DNA from 4 places in the Neorhizobium sp. DAR64860/K0K1 genome. Region 3 is predicted to be linked to each of the others. Evidence: predicted binding sites of a transcription regulator. Region 3 holds the regulator's gene; each other region holds the start of a gene.
What was found. Region 3 encodes LexA, which represses DNA repair genes until DNA is damaged. Its sites were predicted from a motif close to TGTTCNNNNTGTGTTCNG; they were not measured.
Positions count from the first base shown of each region.

Region 1: a site for LexA is predicted at 2,891-2,908, ahead of uvrA (excinuclease ABC subunit UvrA). Genes of this name have one in related genera too.
Region 2: a site for LexA is predicted at 2,054-2,071, ahead of ACQY1J_RS17060 (glycosyl transferase). Genes of this name have one in related genera too.
Region 4: a site for LexA is predicted at 2,353-2,370, ahead of ACQY1J_RS10265 (putative DNA modification/repair radical SAM protein). Genes of this name have one in related genera too.

Region 1 covers NZ_CP191459.1:1,578,003-1,583,412, reverse strand. Annotated here, with positions in the region: gene gyrA (DNA gyrase subunit A) at 1-107, opposite strand, end outside; gene ACQY1J_RS12195 (MarC family protein) at 336-968, shown strand; gene ACQY1J_RS12190 (HPP family protein) at 1,003-2,178, shown strand; gene ACQY1J_RS12185 (single-stranded DNA-binding protein) at 2,197-2,781, opposite strand; gene uvrA (excinuclease ABC subunit UvrA) at 3,027-5,410, shown strand, end outside.
Region 2 covers NZ_CP191459.1:2,545,565-2,550,974, reverse strand. Annotated here, with positions in the region: gene ACQY1J_RS17070 (ribonuclease HII) at 1-597, opposite strand, end outside; gene ACQY1J_RS17065 (PA0069 family radical SAM protein) at 836-1,993, opposite strand; gene ACQY1J_RS17060 (glycosyl transferase) at 2,124-2,654, shown strand; gene moaB (molybdenum cofactor biosynthesis protein B) at 2,664-3,215, opposite strand; gene ACQY1J_RS17050 (4-(cytidine 5'-diphospho)-2-C-methyl-D-erythritol kinase) at 3,212-4,129, opposite strand; gene ACQY1J_RS17045 (tetratricopeptide repeat protein) at 4,148-5,410, opposite strand, start outside.
Region 3 covers NZ_CP191459.1:1,758,748-1,764,157, reverse strand. Annotated here, with positions in the region: gene ACQY1J_RS13145 (ComEC/Rec2 family competence protein) at 1-2,250, shown strand, start outside; gene lexA (transcriptional repressor LexA) at 2,231-2,950, opposite strand; gene ACQY1J_RS13135 (VOC family protein) at 3,143-4,018, shown strand; gene kdsA (3-deoxy-8-phosphooctulonate synthase) at 4,023-4,868, shown strand; gene eno (phosphopyruvate hydratase) at 4,997-5,410, shown strand, end outside.
Region 4 covers NZ_CP191459.1:1,147,976-1,153,385, reverse strand. Annotated here, with positions in the region: gene ACQY1J_RS10270 (UdgX family uracil-DNA binding protein) at 1-1,115, opposite strand, end outside; gene ACQY1J_RS10265 (putative DNA modification/repair radical SAM protein) at 1,115-2,347, opposite strand; gene greA (transcription elongation factor GreA) at 2,590-3,066, shown strand; gene ACQY1J_RS10255 (glycosyltransferase family 4 protein) at 3,130-4,182, shown strand; gene ACQY1J_RS10250 (3-deoxy-manno-octulosonate cytidylyltransferase) at 4,253-5,143, shown strand; gene ACQY1J_RS10245 (hypothetical protein) at 5,167-5,410, opposite strand, start outside.

The DNA of each region.
Region 1 (5,410 bases), 180 kb from region 3:
ACGCTCATCGCATAATCGAGATAGGACCGCTGCATCTCTTCCATAATGGAAATGGGTTCAATGCCTGGAGGCAGCTTTCCGCCGCCGGGTGTGCTTTGCTCAGTCAAATCGGATCACGATCTCTGTTCGGAATCATTTGAATTTTTATAGCGGAAAGCGGCTCCGGGCGCCAATTTCCACTGAATTTGCTTTGTAGTTGTGAACAGGTTTTGCGGCATTTGGAAGGTGTTTGCCACGATCGTTGGATACATTCGTTGCAAGACTTCCCTAAAGCGCCCGGCTGTCCTAACAATCTTATCATTGAACGGCAAGCCGAGCGTCCTCTAGGAGTATCCATGGCCTCACCCGATGCTCTCATCAACGCGTTGACCACTTTGCTGGTCACGCTCGACCCGCCGGGTCTGGCGCCGGTCTTTCTGGGCCTGACGGTTGGCATGACGACGGCGCAACGGCGCTTTGTCGCCTTCCGCGGTGCGCTGATCGCGTTCGGGATCCTCGCGGTGTTTGCCCTGTTCGGATCGAGCGTTCTCGGCCTGCTCGGCATCTCGATCGGCGCCTTCCGGATCGCGGGCGGCCTGCTGCTGTTCTGGATCTCGTTCGAAATGGTTTTCGAGAAGCGCCAGGAGCGAAAGGAAAAGACGTCGCAAAAGGCGATCACGATCGACCATATCCACGATATCGCCGTGTTTCCGCTCGCCCTGCCGCTGATCGCCGGCCCCGGAGCGATTTCCGCGACCGTCCTTTTGTCCGGAACATTCACCAGCGCTCTCGACCGCGCACTCCTTATCGGGGTCCTCGCGCTGATCATGGTGGTGCTCTACGCAACGCTTCTGATCGCGGAAAAGCTCGACCGTTTCCTGGGTGTGACAGGGCGCGCGATCCTCACCCGGCTTCTCGGGGTCATCCTCGCTGCCTTGTCCGTTCAGTTCGTGGTCGATGGCATCCGGTCGGCATTCGCGATACCCTGATCCTTTCTGAGACGGACGGCCGAAAGCTCAATCCATGCACATTCTGAACCGTCTCATCGGACAGGCACCGAACCCGATCAGCATGAGGGAACGGCTTCGCTCTGCGGGCGGCGCCTTGCTCGGCATTTCCCTGACGGGACTGGGCGGAAGTCTCGTCGTCGGCTTCGAACCGTCATTGCCGGCACTGATCGCCCCGATGGGTGCCTCCGCCGTGCTGCTCTTTGCCGTCCCCTCGAGCCCGCTCGCACAACCCTGGTCCATCCTCGGCGGCAATATTCTCTCGGCCACTGTCGGCGTCACAGTCGCTGCGCTCGTGCCAGACCCTGCCCTCGCCTCGGGCCTCGCCATTGGCATAGCGATCGCGGCGATGATGGCGCTGCGCTGCCTGCACCCGCCAAGCGGTGCGATTGCCCTGACCGCCGTGCTTGGCGGCCCGTCCATCCACGCGATGGGATACGGATTCGTCCTCTGGCCGGTTCTGGGCAACTCGCTGGCTTTGCTGCTGCTTGCGATCATTCTCAACAATCTGGCAGGCCGGCGCTATCCGCATGCGCCCGCTACGCCTTCCCCTTCGCACGGCACCAAGGATCCGCCGCCGAGCGGCCGTATCGGGTTCCGCCGGGAGGATCTCGACGCCGTCCTCAGAGACTATGATCAGGTCCTCGATATCGATCGCAGCGACCTCGAAACAATTATTCGCCTGACAGAACTGCGCTCCTACCGCCAGCGCGCGAGCCACCTCACCTGCGCCGACGTCATGTCCCGCGACGTGATCGCGGTGTCACCGGATGATCCCCTGGGGAAGGCGCATCAGTCCATGCGCAACCACCGTCTGAAGGCCCTGCCCGTCACCAACGAAAAGGCTGAGGTGGTTGGCATCGTTACGCAGACGGATTTTCTGGACAAGCCAATCTGGACCGGCGGTCGCCCGACGATCGGCCCGCGCCAGCGTTTGCGCCTGATGATGCAAGGCGCAACAGCGCCAAACCATATCGTAAGGGATATCATGACTGCGCCGGTCCGGACGATCGAGCCGTCGGCACCGCTCAACGACGCGGTCGTCATGTTTGCGGAGGAAGGCCTGCACTACCTGCCGATCGTCGGCGAGAACGGCAAACTCGTCGGAATACTCTCGCAGTCCGACGTGCTTGTAGCGATGCTTTCGGACCGCGCCACTCATGCTCCAACCGAACATGAAAAAGGCGCCTGAGCGGCGCCTTTTTTTTGATTAGAATGGGATGTCGTCGTCGAGGTCGCGGGAGAAGTTCCCGCCGCCACCACCGGAGGACTGGCCACCCTGGCTGCCCTGAGCACCGCGCCCTGCCGGTGCTCCCCCCCCGGAACGCGGACGATCATAGTCATCGCCGCCGCCACCGTAGTTGCCGCCGAAATCACCGCCGCCACCGCCGCCGAAGTCGCTTGCGCCACCACGTGCGCCGCCGCGCTCACCGCCGCCTTCGCCACGACCGTCGAGCATTGTCAGGGTCGAGTTGAAGCCCTGCAGCACGATTTCGGTTGAATAACGATCGTTGCCTGTCTGGTCCTGCCATTTGCGAGTCTGCAGCGCGCCTTCGATATAAAGCTTGGCACCCTTTTTGACATACTGCTCGACGACCTTGCAGAGGCCTTCGTTGAACACGACGACCGTATGCCATTCTGTCTTTTCGCGACGCTCGCCCGACGTACGATCGCGCCAGCTTTCCGACGTGGCGATGCGCAGGTTTGCGATCGGGCGGCCATCCTGCGTCCGGCGGATTTCCGGGTCGGCGCCGACATTGCCCACCAGAATGACTTTGTTCACGCTGCCCGCCATCGTATTCACCTCGTTTGCCGCCAAGCGCGGCTTTGAAAACCAATTACCCCACCATAAACCATCGACCGCCCGGATTGGGCAATGCCGAGGTTTAATCCACAGTGAATTTTGTTCTTTCTTTGTTCTATTTTCTCCGTATAGTTCTGTCAAGCATTCGGAACCGGGTTGCGTTGCAACAGTTTCGTCTCGACAGGCGGCTTTCGATAACTACATAAGGACCTTCGATCCTCCCCGAAGGCATAACGATGAGCGAACTCAAAACCATTTCCATCCGTGGTGCGCGCGAGCACAATCTGAAGGGTATCGATCTCGATCTGCCCCGCAACTCGCTGATCGTGATGACCGGCCTGTCCGGCTCCGGCAAGTCGTCGCTTGCGTTCGACACGATCTATGCCGAGGGACAGCGGCGCTATGTCGAGAGCCTGTCGGCCTATGCACGCCAGTTTCTGGAGATGATGCAGAAGCCTGACGTCGACCAGATTGAAGGCTTGTCTCCGGCGATCTCGATCGAGCAGAAGACGACCTCGCGAAATCCCCGCTCGACGGTCGGCACAGTCACGGAAATCTATGACTACATGCGCCTGTTGTTTGCGCGCGTCGGCGTTCCATATTCGCCAGCGACCGGGCTTCCGATCGAAAGCCAGACCGTCAGCCAAATGGTCGACAGGGTCCTTGCTTTCGAAGAGGGCACCCGACTTTATATCCTCGCGCCAATGATCCGCGGCCGCAAAGGCGAGTACAAGAAAGAACTCGCCGAGCTGATGAAAAAGGGTTTTCAGCGCGTCAAGGTGGATGGCCAGTTCTATGAGATCGCCGACGTTCCAGCGCTCGACAAGAAATACAAACACGACATCGACGTCGTCGTCGACCGCCTTGTGGTGCGTTCCGACATTGCCGCGCGTCTGGCCGACAGCCTTGAGACATCGCTGAAACTGGCGGATGGCCTGGCCGTTGCGGAGTTCGCCGACAAGCCTCTGCCGGAGAAGGAAACCTCCGCAGGTGGATCTGCCAACAAATCGCTGAACGAAACCCATGAACGGGTTCTGTTTTCGGAAAAATTCGCCTGCCCTGTGTCCGGATTCACCATTCCGGAGATCGAGCCGCGGCTGTTCTCCTTCAACAATCCCTTCGGTGCCTGCCCCACCTGCGATGGTCTCGGATCACAGCAGAAGGTGGACCGGAACATGATCGTGCCGGAACCCGGCCGGACCCTGAAGGATGGCGCGATCGCGCCCTGGGCGAAGTCCACCTCGCCCTATTACAACCAGACGCTCGAGGGTCTCGGCAAGGTCTTTGGTTTCAAGCTGACGGACCGCTGGGACAAGCTGTCGGATAGCGCCCGCTTGGCGATCCTTGAGGGCACCGAGGAAAAGATCGAGTTCAACTACGCCGATGGTGCCAGGTCCTACAAGACGACCAAGACGTTCGAAGGCATCGTCCCCAATCTCGAACGGCGCTGGAAGGAAACCGACAGTGCCTGGGCGCGCGAGGAAATCGAGCGCTACATGTCGGCCGCTCCATGCCCGTCCTGTGCCGGCTATCGCCTGAAGCCGGAAGCGCTGGCGGTCAAGATCAATAAGCTGCATATCGGCCAGACGACAGAAATGTCGATCCGGATGGCACGCGACTGGTTTGCGGCGCTCCCCGAGCACCTGAACGCGAAGCAGAACGAGATCGCTGTCCGTATCCTCAAGGAGATCCGCGAGCGCCTTCAGTTCCTGAACGACGTCGGGCTCGACTATCTCAGCCTGTCGCGAAACTCCGGCACGCTCTCCGGTGGCGAGAGCCAGCGCATCCGTCTGGCATCGCAAATCGGTTCCGGCCTCACGGGCGTGCTCTACGTGCTGGACGAGCCATCTATCGGCCTCCACCAGCGCGACAATGCCCGCCTGCTCGAAACGCTGAAGCATCTGCGTGACATCGGCAATACTGTCATCGTCGTGGAACATGACGAAGACGCCATTATGACCGCCGATTACGTCGTCGATATCGGCCCTGCCGCCGGCATCCACGGCGGCACGGTCGTCGCCGAAGGCACGCCGCAGCAGGTCATGGCAAACCCCAAGTCACTGACCGGTAAATACCTGTCGGGCGAACTCGGGGTCGCAGTTCCCACTGAGCGGCGCAAGGTCAAAAAAGGCAAGGAACTCAAGGTTTTCGGAGCCCGCGGCAACAACCTCAAGAACGTTACCGCGGCGGTACCGCTCGGCGTTTTTACCGCCGTGACCGGCGTGTCGGGTGGCGGCAAGTCGACCTTCCTGATCGAAACGCTCTACAAGTCGGCCGCACGCCGCGTCATGGGCGCGAGAGAAATCCCGGCCGAGCACGATCGGATCGACGGGTTCGAGCATATCGACAAGGTGATCGATATCGACCAGTCGCCGATCGGTCGCACACCGCGCTCCAACCCGGCCACGTATACTGGCGCCTTCACGCCGATCCGCGACTGGTTCGCCGGCCTGCCGGAAGCCAAGGCCCGCGGTTACGCACCCGGCCGCTTCTCCTTCAACGTCAAGGGCGGCCGTTGCGAGGCTTGCCAGGGCGACGGCGTCATCAAGATCGAGATGCACTTCCTTCCGGATGTCTATGTCACCTGTGATGTCTGCCACGGCAAACGCTACAACCGCGA
Region 2 (5,410 bases), 790 kb from region 3:
CGTAATGCCGTCGCGGTGCTGCTTGGTGGCGTATCCGACATGCTTGGCAAAGCCATAGGCCGGAAAAACGGTGCATGCGCGACCCATCATCCGGTCGCGGGTGACTTTCGCCACGATCGAGGCCGCGGCGATGGAGACCGAACGGCTGTCACCCTTGATCACCGCCTTGCCGGGGCATGAAAGGCCTGGCGGCATGTCGCGGCCGTCGGTGAGGATATAGGCCGGCTTGATATTCAGTCCGATCACCGCACGCCGCATGGCGTCGAGACTGGCGCGCAGGATGTTGCGCTCGTCGATGAGGCGCGGACCAGACGATGCAATCGACACATGCGCCGTCGCCATGATCATCGCAAACAGCGCTTCCCGCTGCTTCAGGCTGAGCTTCTTGGAATCGTCGAGACCGGGTGGAATGTTGTCGGGATCGAGAATCACGGCGGCTGCCACAACCGGACCCGCCAAGGGACCGCGGCCTGCCTCGTCGGTGCCAGCCACCGGCCAATGTCCGGCATCCCGCGCCATCAGCTCCAGGCTGAAATCTGGAACGAATGGCGTCTCTTCAAACAAAGTCGGAGAATCGGGCGGCGTGCGAAGCAACATGGCGGCAGTTTCGCACGCCCGCCCGACCTCCGGCAACCCCCGGACAACGAGTGCGGCGTCGTTGCCCACCATCGGGGGCGCCCTTTCGGGATGATGGTGGGACCGGGGGTCTTTCGGCAGGTGATATGCGGGGACCGTGCCGAAATTAGAAATTAATCGACCTGAATGATATCCGCTGTACCCTGCGAGACGTCATCAGGCAGTTTCGCAGGGGCGACGGAGCTCCTGCGAATAGAATTCAAAGCAGCGACAGCTGGACGCCAGCCCCATCCGGGCGCAGGAACAGGTGGTCGCGCAGCGGCATACCCCGGCGCGTCATGCCGAGCCGTTTGGTCGCCAGCTCGAAGCGCCGCCCGATCTGCCAGGCATAAGGGCCGGTGCCCTTCATCCGCTTGCCGAACTCCGCGTCGTAATCCTTGCCGTCCCGCATCGAACGAACGAGCGACATCACATGCCGGTAGCGGTTCGGGTAATGCTGCAGCAGCCAGTCGCGAAACAGCGGCGCCACTTCCAGCGGCAGACGTAAGAGCACGTAACTCGCCTCCGTTGCGCCGGCAGCGTGCCCCGCTTCCAGGAGCCGCTCGATCTCGTGGTCGTTCAGCGCCGGAATGATCGGCGAGGTAAACACAGCTGTCGGTATGCCAGCGTCCGAGAGCGCTTTGATCGCCTCGAGCCGTTTGGCGGGCGTCGACGCGCGCGGCTCCATGCTGCGAGCAAGCTTGCGGTCGAGGGTGGTTAGCGATATCGCGACCTTGGCAAGGCCCTTCGACGCCATGTCGGAAAGAATGTCGATGTCGCGGGTGACCAGCGACGATTTGGTGACGATTGTTACGGGATGGTTGGCCTTCTGCAGTACCTCCAGGATCTGGCGCATGACGCGCCATTCCCGTTCGATCGGCTGGTAGGGATCGGTATTGGTGCCGATCGCAATCGCCCGGACCTTGTAATCGGCCCTGCTCAGTTCGCGCTCCAGAAGCTTCGGTACGTCAGGCTTGGCAAACAGTTTCGATTCGAAATCCAGCCCCGGCGAAAGCCCCATGAAACTGTGGCTCGGCCGCGCGAAGCAGTAGATGCAGCCATGCTCGCAGCCGCGATAGGGGTTGATCGAGCGGTCGAAGGGAATATCGGGAGAATCGTTGCGGGTAATCGCCGTGCGCGGCTTTTCCACCTGCACCTCGGTCCTGAACGGTTCGAGCTCCTCGATCGTCTGCCAGCCATCGTCGAAAGCCTCGCGACGCTCCCCCTCGAAGCGCCCGGAAGGGTTCAAGCCGGCGCCACGACCGCGCCGGCGATCCCCCTCGATCCGGAGGCCGGAGGTCTTCACCATTGCATCGGCAATATCAGCCGTATGAGCAGGCGCGAATGCGTCCTGCCGCAAATGGGACAGCTCGTTCATGGGGCACTCCTGACGGGAAAAATTCCCGTTCTCGAATGACAAGATTCCTATCGCGACATTGAGAACAATGCAAGAACAAACTCGCAAAGGATTTGTGGCAATCCGTTGTGCAATGCGCTAGACATTGAAAATGCTGACTGTTTTGTTGGAATGCCGGGATCAGGAAGCCGAGCTCGCGCAGACGTTGTCCGTCCTTGTTTCCGCCGCGGTGGAGGGGTTGGTCAGCGATGTCGTGGTGCTCGATCACAATTCGCGCGACGGGTCTTCCCGTGTGGCGGATGCAGCCGGCTGCCGTTTCCACAGCTCCTGGGATATCGTCGATATCCTGCACAAGGCGCGCGCCGAATGGCTGCTTCTGCTGGAGCCCGGAGCGCGTCTCCAGGCCGGCTGGATCGACGAGGTGATGGAATATCTGGCGCTCAACCGTCAGCCTGTGCGGTTCTCGCCTTCGCGAACCTACCGCAAGCCGTTCCTTACAAGGATCGTCCGTTCAGTCCCGCCGCTCGAGCAGGGGCTGATCCTGCCGAAGCGCGAAGCCGTCGCGCTCGCAAAGTCCGGCATGGGTCTCGTGGATGTCGCCAAGGCTGTGACGTCAGCTGCAAAGCCGTCGAGACTGGTGAGCGAGATGATCCCGGCGTGGGTTGCCGCGTCCGCGCGATAAATCAGACCGTTACTTGCCCGAACCGCGCCGCAGATGCTCGTCCAGCCGCGGCATGATCTCGATGAAGTTGCAGGGCATGTGGCGGTAGTCCAGCTGCGCTTTCAGGATGCCGTCCCAGGCATCCTTGCAGGCACCGGGAGAGCCTGGCAGCACGAAGATGAAGGTTGCATTGGCAACGCCGCCGGTTGCCCGCGACTGGATCGTCGAGGTGCCGATCTTGTCGTAGGAAATCCGGTGAAACACCTCGGAAAACCCGTCCATCTTCTTGTCGAACAGCGGCTCCAGCGCTTCCGGCGTCACGTCGCGGCCGGTAAAGCCAGTTCCTCCGGTGGTGATGACCACGTCGATCTCAGGGTCGAGCGTCCATTCGCGCACCTGGCCCGCAATACGGTCCTTGTCGTCGGGCACGATGGCGCGTGCCCCAAGCCTGTGACCGGCCTCCGCGATACGGGCAACCAGCGTATCGCCAGATTTGTCGTCCACCATAGTCCGGGTATCCGACACGGTCAGTACCGCGATCGAAATAGGAATGAACTCGCGCGTTTCGACGATCTTGCTCATGGCTTTGCTCCGACGGTTTCGACCGCTTCGAAATACCAGTCCGGCTTCAGGGCGGTCAGCGCCTGCGCGGCGGCTTCCGCGTCTGTCTTCGAAGGGAACACACCGAAACAGGTCGCTCCGGATCCGGACATGCGCACCAGCTCGGCACCTTGCGCTGCGATCATCGCGGAGAGTTCCTCGATCTCGGGGATGAGCGCGCGAGCTGGCGGCTCCAGGTCGTTGCGAAGCGTTTTCAGGTAAGGCAGCCAGCCGCTTGCGTCGGTCGGCGTCGGCGGCAGGGCCGCGTTTTCCTTGTCCACCAGTAGCTTGAAAATCTCAGGCGTCGAGACGCTGATCAGCGGGTTGGCGAGCACGAGGGAAAGGGACGGCATGGTCGGCAGCGGTTCAAGCCTTTCGCCGATCCCCTCGGCCAGAACGGCAGCCCCCGTCAGGCACATGGGCACGTCGGCACTCAGCGAAAGGCCAAGCGCCAGAAGGGCTGCTTCCGGTATTTCCGCATTCCACAGCCGGAACAGGCCGCGAAGCGTGGCCGCCGCATCGGCCGATCCGCCTCCGATCCCGGCTGCGATCGGTAGTTTCTTCTCGAGGTGGATCGAAACGGGAGGCGCCGGAAAGCCGTTTGCAACCAGCTGCTGGCGAAACAGATCACGGGCCTTCACCACGAGATTGCCTGCCTGGCCCGCCTCGTCATTTGAAAGCTCGGACGCAAAGCGGCCGGAAACGGAAAACTCATCCGCTTCCGAGAGCGTGAATGTCAGCTCGTCACCCAGATCGGCGAAGGTGACGACGCTTTCCAGCAGGTGAAACCCGTCATAGCGAAGCCCCACGACATGCAGGCCAAGATTGATCTTCGCAGGCGCAAGTTCCGTCAGGGCCACCTCTTTGGCGGCGTCTTGCGTATCGGATATGGTCATGCTGGAAAGCCCGCTTTATCAGGATTTCTTGTCGGGAGTGGCAGGTGCCGGCGGGGCAGGCGGCACTGGTGCTGCCTGGCCGCGATCGGCCGTCGTCGCGTTCGGATCGAGCGGCGGCAGGCCGTTGGCGATCTTTTCCTTGACCATTTCCTTGTTGACGTCCTCGCCTTCGGAAATCAGCGTCCGGTTCCACTGGTAGACCGCTTCCAGCTTGCGGCCGACACGCCAGTAGGCATCGCCCAGATGGTCGTTGATCGTCGCATCGCCGGCCCGCAATTGTACCGCGCGTTCCAGTTCGGTCACGGCTTCATCGAACTTGCCGAGGCGGAAATAGGCCCATCCCAGCGAATCGACGATATAGCCATCGTCCGGCCGCGCATCGACTGCCTTGCGGATCATGTCGAGGCCTTCGGCAAGGTTGAGGTTGAGGTCGACAAGCGAATAGCCGAGGTAGTTCAGAACCTGCGGCTGCTCGGGGTTGAGCTCCAGAGCCCGCCGGAAATTCGGCTCGGCCTTGTCGAACTGCTTCAGGCGTTCATAGGAAATGCCGCGCTGGAAGAACACGGTCCAGTCGCCCGGCTTCGGCACGGAGCCGATCATTTCGACAGCCTTGTCGTAATTGGCGGCCATCGCCTTGTAGTCCTTGGCTTCGGAAAGCACGCTGCCGTAGGCGATATAGCTGCGGATATCGGCCGGATCCGAATCGATCAGCGCCTTCAGATGGCTCTTTGCTTCGTCGACCTTGCCGGTATCGGACAGGGTGATGCCCAGCTGCAGTTCGGAAATCCGGCGCATCGGGCTGTCGGCCGGCACCTTTGCATAAAGCTCGATGGCGCGTTGCGGCTGTTCCATCTTCTCGGCAATGCCGCCGAGCAGGATCAGCGTATCGGCGCTCTTCGGGTCCATCGCATGGGAGATCTGCAGGTAGAGACCGACCATATCCTCGGCGCCCTGGCGGTTCAGCGCGCCGCCGATCGAAAACAGCACGCCGGCCGCGCCTTCGGCAGCGTTGGTGATCTGCTGCTCGGGCTTCTCGCCCTTTTCAATGCTCTGGCGAAGCGCCTTCAGTGGCGCATAGTTGCTGATCATCTGGTCGCCGACCGAAATCGCGTCGAGCGCCTTCTGCTTGTTGCCGGCAGCGGCTTCAAGACGCGCAAGCGCCATGATGGCGCGCATGAACGTATCGGGCGCTGTCGCAACCGCTTCCTGGTTGGTAATGGCGGTGGTCAGATATTTGCGTGCACTGGCCGTGTCGCCGGAAACCAGCGCCATGGCGCCAAG
Region 3 (5,410 bases):
CCTTGGACGCCATCGCCATTCATTCTCGCAACCATGCTTGCGATCTCGATGGTGACCGCAGGGCTGACACGGTATCGCGCGCATCCACTGTCTCGTGCCAACCTTGTACTCTGCCTGCTTCTCTCCGGTTCTGCGCTGGCAGCGCTCGAAACCTGGCGGTGTTCGACGGTCGTGCTCGATTCGCCCGTCACGACGACCATCAGCGGGATTGTCGAACGACGCGAAGCCGATGCACAGCGCCGCTGGCGCTATATCCTCAGGATCGAGCAGACATCTGAGCCCTCGCTTTCACGACCGCCACAGCGCGTCTCGGTTCTTGCCAGAAGCCAACACGACCCTGCAGACATCGGAGAGCGCGTTTCCGGCCGTGCCCGTCTGTCGCCACCCTCTGGCCCGGCGCTTCCCGGATTGAACGATTTCGCCTTCTCCTCCTACTTCGATCAAATCGGGGCCGTTGGCTTCTTTTACGGCGCGCCTAGCGTACAACTGGCGATCGATGACCAACCCGGGTTATGGTCGGACATGCAGCGAGGGCTTTTTGCGCTTCGCAGCGCAATCGGCAATCGCATCCGCGATACGGTCAAGGGGGATGCGGGCGCTTTTGCTGCCGCAATCGTGACCGACGAGCGCCGTGCAATTTCCCGTGAGACGACCGAGGCGCTTCGTCTGTCCGGACTGGCCCATATCGTCGCGATCTCAGGCCTCAACATGGCGCTGGCAGCCGGTATCTTCTTCGTCGGCGTTCGCTCCGTCCTGTCGCTGTTTCCAGGCTTTGCGCAGGCCTATCCGATCAAGAAGTTTGCCGCGTTCGGTGCGCTTGTCATGGCGACCGCCTATTACCTGATTTCCGGGTTCGGGGTTTCCGCCGAGCGGGCCTATATCATGATGGCGGTGATGCTGGTCGCCGTGCTCGTCGATCGACCCTCCATCAGCCTTCGCAACGTCGCCCTTTCGGCAATCATCATCCTCGCCATCTCGCCGTCGGAGATTTTGGGTCCGAGTTTCCAGATGTCGTTTGCGGCAACCGCGGCACTGGTGGCAGGGTTCGCCCTCTGGACGCGATATTTCGCGAAAGGTAAGGAGGATACAAAAGGTAGCAACCGGTGGATAACGGGTGTCGCGGCGACGTTCCATTTCATTGCCGGGATCGTGGTGACGTCGCTGATCGGCAGTACTTCGACGTCGATCTATTCGATCGAGCATTTCCACCATCTGACCACCTACGGCCTCGCGGCCAATCTCGCGGCCATGCCGATCATTTCCTTCGTGGTGATGCCGGCAGGGCTTGTTGGCATGTTGCTGATGCCGTTCGGGCTGGATGCTCCCTTTCTGTTCATCATGGGCGAGGGGCTGCGGATCGTCATTCGCATTGCCGAGATCGTTGCCGCATGGGGCGGCGATATTGCCATCGGCCGGCAGAACCCTCTTTTCCTGCCGCTGGCGACGGCAGGCTTTCTGCTTCTGACGCTGCTGCGCACGCCGCTGAGGCTGACAGGCGCGCTGTTCATGGCGGTGGCTTTGCTCTTTGCGGTCCGCTCAGGCTCGGCGCCGAGGCCTGATATCGTCATATCCGAAGACGGCGCGTCAGTGGGACTGATCCAGGATGACAAGATCACCCTCAATCGAACCCGGCCGCCGGGATTTATCTACGATCAATGGCGGCGAGCGCTGGTGCTTGAGACCGGAGAACAACCGCTCGCCTTGCCGGTTCTTGCCTCTTCGGAACCAGCGCGAGGTGCCAGCCTTGCGAAAAGTGATGACAGACGACCTAGACCACATTCGCGACCGGATTTGACGCGCCGGGAAATCGAATATGTCAGGGGCTTTCTTCAAGCATTCACGCCCGGACGATTTGCCTGTCTGCCGAAAATCCTGTGCGCGGCGCAGACTGCTCAGGACATCCGGATCGTCACTGTCGAAGACAACCGATACACCGATCTTGCCTGCGATTTCGGTCGGATCATCGTCTCGCCCGGCGCACGCTTCGATACTTGCCGCTCCGGCGCCTTGCTTCTCAGCGGGCGGACGTTGCGCCGGACTGGCGCACTGGAAATCACCATTATTCCGAACGCGACAGCGCCAGACATCAAGATTACGGCGGCGATGCGAGACAGCGCACAGACCTCAAGCCGTCCGTGGACCGTCCACCGGTTCTATGACTGGCGAACGCGACAATTCGACTTTGGCATCCCGGAGGCTGTTGCTGCGCATCTCCGGGATAACAGCGTTCTTAATGATAGCGGCGAATAAGGCCGACAAGCTTGCCCTGGACCTTCACCCGGTCGGGCGGGAAGATGCGGGTCTCGTAAGCGGGGTTCGCCGCTTCCAGCGCGATCGATGCACCCTTGCGGCGGAACCGCTTCAGGGTCGCTTCTTCCTCATCGACCAGGGCAACGATGATATCGCCCGGACTTGCGGTGCTGGCATTCTTGATGATGACGGTATCACCATCGAGGATGCCGGCATCGATCATCGAATCGCCCTTCACTTCGAGCGCGTAATGATCGCCGGAACCCAGCATCTCGATCGGAACGGCGATGTCGTGGGTGTTGTTCTGGATCGCGGAGATCGGCACGCCGGCAGCGATTCGACCCATGACCGGAATGTTTGTCGAGAACGGATTGTCCGCCATGACCGGCGCCGGCTTCTGAGCGACGACCGGTTGCGTTTTGCCGAGGCTTCCCTCGATGACACTGGGAGAAAATCCCCGTCGCGGATGAAGGTTCGCCACATAGGCGTCAGGCAGCTTGATCACTTCGAGCGCGCGTGCTCTGTTCGGCAGACGGCGAATAAAGCCACGCTCCTCGAGCGCGGTGATCAGCCTATGGATGCCGGACTTCGATGCAAGGTCGAGAGCGTCCTTCATTTCGTCAAACGACGGCGGCACGCCTGATTCTTTCATCCGCTCGTGGATGAACAGAAGTAACTCCTGTTGCTTGCGTGTCAGCATGGACGGGACCCTCAGAATTGGAAACAAATGCAGAACGGACGCTATATGTTCTATCTGTGTTCCGCAAGCCCCAAATTTCTGCTCAAGAATAGTCTCATTTCAGCGTTCGATCACGTATTCAGTTCGTGCGCAGCACTTGCCGAGTTTCCCGCGATAGCCAATGTTCTGCGGAATAAGACTTTGGGGGTGTAAGTGGGTAACAAGTCAGTCGATCATTTGGTTCTGCCCGTTGCAGATCTGGCGTCAGCGCGGGGGAGGTTGACCGCTCTCGGCTTTACTGTGGCACCTGAAGGTGTTCACCCTTTCGGCACAGCCAATGCCTGCATATTCTTCGCGGATGGCTCGTACCTCGAGCCACTGGCCATTGTTAACCGTCGGCAAGCCTCGCTTGCGGCAAAACGAGGCAACGTGTTCACCGATCGCGACATCCGCTTTCGCGGCCAGCGGAAAAGGGAAGGTCTATCGGCGGTGGTCGTCGGGACGCAGGATGCATCGGCCGATCATAGCCGTTTTGTGGACGGGCACATGTCTGCGGGCGAGATGCTTCAGTTCTCCCGCCCGATGCAGTTGCCCGATGGTGGGGAGAGCGAAGTCTCATTCCGTCTGGCGTTCGCGGCAGTCCCCGAGGTCGATGACATCTTGCTGTTTTCCTGCCAGCGCATGGCCGCATTACCGGCAGATCGCGGTGGTCTTGATGAGCACGCAAACGCCGTTACAGGCCTTCGAGAGATCGTCTTTTCTGCAGATGACCCGCTGGAGTTTCTGCCGCTTTTCGAAACCGTGTTCGAGACTCAGCCCGAGCAAGGGAAAGACGGTCTGCGGATCGAAGCTGCCAATGCCAGCATCCGCATTCAATCCAACGACACGTTCAGCGACGAGTTCCGGTCTTCGATGAAGCCCTTGTTATCGTCGCGCCTCGCTGCGCGCGGGATCATCTTTAAGACCACCGATCTCGCCGTGACAGAGATCACCCTTGCTGCTAATGACGTCGCATTCATCCGCAGGGATGGCCGCGTGATCGTGTCGGCAGCCCCGGGGCAAGGTGTGGTTTTCGGTTTCGAGGAATAGTGAAATGACAGTCTCCGCCAATTCTGAAGTGTCCGTGGGCGAGGGGAGTTCGAAAGTCGTTTTTTCCAACACGGCAAAGCTCTCGCTGATTGCCGGTCCCTGTCAGATGGAAAGCCGTGATCACGCCTTCATGATCGCGGGTACGCTTGTCGAACTCTGCAAGAAGCTCGGCATCGGCCTCGTCTACAAATCCTCCTTCGACAAGGCCAACCGCACGTCGATCTCCGGCAAGCGCGGCATCGGCTTGGACAACGCGATGGCAATCTTTGCCGATCTCAAGAAGGAATACGGCTTTCCGGTTCTGACCGACATCCACACGGAAGAGCAGTGCGGCCTCGTGGCCAATACGATCGATATCCTGCAGATCCCCGCCTTCCTGTCGCGCCAGACCGACTTGCTCGTCGCGGCCGCAAAGACGGGTTGCGCCATCAACGTGAAGAAGGGCCAGTTCCTGGCGCCCTGGGACATGAAGAACGTTCAGGCGAAGTTCCTCGAAAGCGGCAATCCGAATGTGATGCTGTGCGAGCGCGGCGCCTCGTTCGGCTATAATACGCTTGTCTCCGACATGCGTTCGCTGCCGATCATGGCGTCTCTCGGAAGCCCTGTCATCTTCGATGCGACCCATTCCGTTCAGCAGCCGGGCGGCCAGGGCGGTTCTTCCGGCGGCCAGCGCGAATTTGTCGAAACGCTGGCGCGGGCAGCCGTCGCCGTCGGCGTTGCTGGCGTCTTTATCGAGACCCACGAAGACCCTGACAACGCACCGTCCGACGGTCCGAATATGGTCCACCTGAAGGACATGCCGCGGCTTCTGGAAAAGCTGCTGGCCTTCGACGCCATCGCAAAAGGCTGACGGCGTCGAAAAACCGCCGAATTGACTGGATTGTAATCCGCGTGTCATCGACGATCGCACAATGTCGATGACACGCCTGTTCGCTGAGCCTGCGAATTCAGGCTCGCACATCAACCGAGGAGAGACCCTTGACCGCCATTACCGACATCATCGCTCGCGAAATTCTGGACAGCCGTGGCAACCCGACCGTCGAGGTGGATGTTTATCTGGAAGACGGCTCGATGGGCCGCGCCGCCGTTCCGTCGGGCGCCTCCACGGGCGCGCATGAAGCCGTCGAACTTCGCGATGGTGGCAAGCGCTATGGTGGCAAGGGCGTCGAAAAGGCTGTCGAAGCCGTCAACACCGAGATCTTCGACGCGATCGGCGGCTTCGATGCCGAAAGCCAGATCCACATCGACAAGACCCTGATCGCGCTCGACGGCACCCCGAACAAATCGCGCCTGGGTGCAAACGCCATTCTCGGCGTTTCGCTTGCCGTTGCCAAGGCCGCCGCCGAATTGTCCGGCCTGCCGCTCTATCGCTATATCGGCGGCGCCTCCGCC
Region 4 (5,410 bases), 610 kb from region 3:
TTCACCGCATTGGTGATGTAGAATTGCGTCCGGTCGATCCCGGCCGCGCTCACCGCCTCGTTGAACACTTTGCCCGCCGGCCCGACGAAGGGACGCCCGGCCAGATCCTCCTGATCGCCCGGCTGCTCGCCGACGATCATCACCTTGGCATTGACGGGCCCCTCGCCGAAAACCGTCTGGGTCGCCATGCAATGGAGGTCACAGCGGGTGCAGCGACGTGCTTCCTCCCGCAAGGCCTCGATTGTACCGGCGGTCGGCCCTTCTGGCGTGGGCACCCGTGCTGCGGCTTCCTGGATGCGATGGTGGAACGCCAGGGGTTCGCTCGCCGCCTTGCGTCCCATCTCGATCACATTTGCCTCGGCGCTGGCGATCATGCCCGGAATAAGCTCGGCCTCGGGCAGGTTCTTCCAGTACTTCTTCGGCATTTCCGACATCATCATCTTCACCTTCAGCCGCGCGGGGTTGAAGATATTGGCATAGTAAGTCCGCCACAGATCGTCCGTGTCGTCGCGAAGGTCGGGCTTTTCGGCGGGCTCATCGCTGGTCCGCAGGGTCTCGCCATCCCAGGACGCCGAACCCTTGGGCGTCACGATCAGCCAGTCCATGTCGTTGAAACGACGCTGAAAAAACGGGGCCACACGGTCGATGATAAAATGATCAGGCTCGAACCAGGACACAAAGCGCCGGCGTCCGGCAACACCCTCCGGCAGTGGGATTTCCTTGAAACGGACGAAGGCGGTCATCTTGTGATAGTCGCGGCCGATCGACTTCGACATCCGGTTTGCCGCAACCACATCCGGGTCGGTCGCCATACCCAGAAAATTGCGCCCGTGCGCCATGCGAAACAGCATCCGGTAGAGAAGCGAGAACCGCGTCGGATCGGAATGGCAGATGACCGAGGCGGCAAGCTTCAGAAAGGCTGGAGGAACACCCTGCGTCACCGGCTTGTCGACAGGCTCAGGCAACTGATTGCCGTCCAGCCCGAACAATCCGTCCGTGTCGTCCATCGTGCGCCACTCGACACGATCAGGTGCGATGCCGGCCGCCAGATAGGCACGCGCAGCATCGCGCCACTCGGTCAGATCGCCTCTCCCCCGCAACAAGACTCGGTACATCATAGAAGCGACAGCTGCTCCGGCTTTGGCTGGAACATGGATCGCAGATCGGCCCGGTCGGCAAGCTTGCGCGGTGTCCACCCTTCGCAGGTGATAAAGGGCTGTACCTTCTTCAGAGACACGCTCAGCCGCTTTAAATCCTCCAGCCGCAGCTTGCGAAACCTGCGCGACGACAGGATCGCTCCGACGGTCTTGGTCCCGAAACCCGGCACCCTCAGCAGCGTCTCCTTGTCCGCCCTGTTCACATCGACCGGAAACTTGTCGCGGTTGCCGAGCGCCCAGGCAAGCTTCGGATCAAGGTCTAGATCCAGCATGCCGTTTTCCGTGGACGCCGTAATCTCGCCGATCTCGAACCCGTAGAACCGGTAAAGCCAGTCCGCCTGATAGAGCCGATGCTCGCGCATCAACGGCGGCTTGATCAGCGGCAGTGTCTTCGACGAGTCCGGGATCGGACTGAAGGCAGAGTAATAGACGCGTTTCAGGCTGTAGCTGCCATAAAGTCTGGCGCTCGTCCCAAGAATGGTCGCGTCGTTGGCGCCGTCTGCCCCGACGATCATCTGCGTGCTCTGGCCGGCAGGCGCGAACCGCTTGCGACGCTTGGTCTGCAGCGTCGGATCGCGCATTTCCTCGATCTTCAGGCGCAGATCGCCCATCGAGCGACGAATATTGGCGGGCCGCTTTTCCGGCGCAAACTGGCTGATCCCGGCATCGGTCGGCAGTTCGATGTTGATCGACAGACGGTCGGCATAAAGCCCCGCCTCCTCGATCAGCTGCTGCGACGCTTCCGGGATCGTCTTCAAATGGATGTAGCCGCGAAAATTATGAACGGTCCGCAATTCCCGCGCGATCCGTACCATGTCGCCCATCGTGTGATCGGACGAGCGGATAATGCCCGACGACAGGAACAGACCCTCGATATAATTGCGCCGATAGAATTCCAGCGTCAGCCAGATAACCTCTTCAGGCGTGAACCGGGCGCGCTCGACATTGCTGGAGGAACGATTGATGCAATAGGCACAATCGTAGATGCAGAAATTCGTCATAAGGATTTTCAGAAGGGAGATGCAGCGACCATCCGGGGCATAGGCATGGCAGATGCCGGACCCCTCGGTCGAACCCAATCCGCCGGATACCGACGAATCTCTCTTCGATGTCCCGCTGGAGGCGCAGGAGGCGTCGTACTTGGCAGCGTCCGACAGGATCGCCAACCGTTCTTTCAGCGACTTCTTCATTAGTGCGTTCTCTATATGTTCTTTATGACTGCGTCAACCCGTTGACAAATCGAGGGACGTTTGATTCATTCAACTCCAGCTGGCGCATCTGACACCATTTCGATTTTCCTAGCGGGAGCAGTCGAAATTCTGTTATGATGCCCTAAATTCAGATGCTGCAGATGGTTCCGAAGTTACCGCTCCGGAACCTGTTTCTTTTTGTGTCCGCGGCATCCGCGGACATGCGCCTTAAGGACAAGAAAATGGTTGAAAAGGTACCGATGACGCCGAAGGGGTTTACCCAGTTGCAGGAAGAACTGCGCTGGCGCCAGCAGGAGGAGCGTCCCCGCATCATCGAAGCGATTGCGGAAGCGCGCGCTCATGGTGACCTTTCGGAAAACGCCGAATACCACGCGGCCAAGGAAGCCCAGAGCCACAATGAAGGCCGCATCGGCGAGCTGGAAGATTTCACGGCCCGCGCCGAAGTGATCGACCTCTCCAAGATGTCCGGTTCCACGATCAAGTTCGGCGCAACCGTCAAGCTGATCGATGAGGATACCGAAGAGGAAAAAACCTATCAGATCGTCGGCGATCAGGAAGCCGATGTGAAGGCTGGCCGCATCTCGATCTCCTCACCCATCGCCCGTGCCATGATCGGCAAGGAAAAGGGTGACAGTATCGAAGTCGTCGCCCCTGGCGGCTCAAAAGCCTACGAGATTCTCGCCATTACCTGGGGCTGATCGCTCGTGGAAACGTCTGGCGAAGTCGCCACGGAGATGGGCAGCGGTATCGCTCCCGGCTCCGTGGTCGATATATCCGATATCGAAGTGATTGCGCCGAACTTCAAGAAGCGGCTCTCCGGAGTGACGTCCACGATCGTCCAGCTGATTCCGGTGCAAAGGGCAAAGGGTCAGAAGATCGCGGTCCTCGGGCCCGGCCTGCCCTCCCACCTCCCCCACATCCGCTACGCCGACCTTCCCGCGCTGTGGTCACCGCCATCAGGGCGGCGCGCCCGTGTCTGGCATGCCCGCCGCAATATCGAAATGCTGCCCGGCCTCTTCATGCGCGATGTGCTGCGGATGCCGCTGAAGCTCTTGTTTACCTCCGCCGCGCAACGAACCCATTCCGCCTGGACGCGTTTTCTGATCAGCAAGATGGATGCGGTCGTCGCGACGTCTGCACGATCGGGTTCATACCTGAAAATGCCCTATAAGGTGGTGCACCACGGCGTCGATCTCGATCTCTTCCGTCCCTCCGGCCCATCCGACCCTTCCTCCCCGGCAGATGGTTTCGGCAAGCATCTGATCGGCTGCTTCGGGCGCGTTCGGCATCAGAAGGGCACAGACCTTTTCGTGCGCGCCCTGATCGAACTGTTGCCGTCCTATCCCGAATGGACGGGCGTCGTCTGCGGGCGTGTCACGCCGGACAACAAGGTTTTCGGCGATGCGTTGAAAGCCGATGTCGCCATGAGCGGTCTGACAGATCGCATCCTGTTCATGGGCGAAGTGGACGACATCAAACCTTGGTACCGTCGCCTGTCTCTGTATGTGGCGCCGTCCCGTAATGAAGGCTTCGGACTGACGCCGCTCGAGGCGATGGCATCGGGAACCGCAGTCGTTGCAAGCGATGCCGGCGCCTATTCCGAAATGATCGTCGAAGGTGAGACGGGATCGGTTGTTCCGGCCGGCGATTACACGGCGCTTCGCGATGCACTTCGCACCTATTTCGAAAACCCTGCACTGGCCGGCCAGCAGGGCTGGAGCGGTCGCGAGCATGTGCGCGTCGCCTTCGCCATCGAAAAGGAAGCCAACAGTCTGGCGGAAATCTACGAAACGCTTTTAGAGACCAGACCATGAAAACTTCAGAGGTATTCGGTGCCACGCAACCGGTCCGGCTCTGCCCGCATCTGCATGGAGGACGCTTCAAATGACGGAACTTTCTGCCGGGATGGCGCAGCACAGACCGACGACGAGCGGCCTTATGAACGAGGAAGACTGGCAGCAGTTTTTCGCCGGCTATACCAACATCGTCCTTGTCGCCAACAGTGACGAGCAGAACTTCAACGAGATCCACGCCGCCTATCCGGAAACGACGCTGTTCGTCTTTTTCAACTACGTCAGCAAGGTGCTGAAAGCGCCGTTCACGCGCAATTCGCTGCTCGTGGCACGCACCAGCCGTGTCGGGTCCGAACTGATCTACGACAACGCTCTCGACAAGGTGCTGGCCCTGCTGCCGGGCCCCGGGTTTACCGGTATCATGAGCATGCGTGCTGCCACGATGGAACAGGTGACGGAACCGGCCGAGTTCGGCGGCGTCGCAGCAGGTGCCATCGACCTGTGCGGTTACCTCGAAGATTTCTACCCGCGCGACCATACCGCCAGCTCGGGCTTCGCGCTTTCGGTCTGGCTCTGCGAGAAGGTCCCGCAGGCGAAGGTCGTGCTGTGCGGTTTTTCGGGACGCCGCAGCCGCAAGTGGCAGATGTTCCACATCCACGACTGGACGTTCGAACAGTCGGTGCTGCAACTGCTCGCCAACAGCGACAAGCTCGAAATGGCAGGAAGAACAGCTTTCAATCCCTACAAGGCGCTGTCGCGCCACTTCCCCGATATCGACAACAGCAACTTCGTGTTCGCGGCGATCCAGGTCCTTTCCGAACGGCTGGAAAACAGCAACCGCAACCTCGGCAAGCTGATCACGATCACCATGCCGCTTCGCGTCATCTACAATCTCGCAAGAGGTATGCGGATCAGGTCCAAGAAGGACAGGCTGGTGAAGCAGCGCAAAAAGCAGCGCGCAAAGAATGGCGAGCCATCCTGAACCCGGGACAACTCACGCTGCTGCTACCACCATCCGCTGCGATCGCGGTGGTGGAGCGCTCGTAAACGGCTGAATGCCGTGTCGTTCTCCTGCAGGCGGTCGTAGATCGCCTTCGCGATCGCGCCGGCAATCCCCTGTTTGAAAAACGGATCGAGCCGCCAGCGCATGTTTCGCAGCGTGTCGTCGGTCCCCACCTTGAACAGATACATCCCGTTGAACCTGTGCATCGGCGCACCTTGCGTCTGTTCGATCGCATCTTGCGAGACA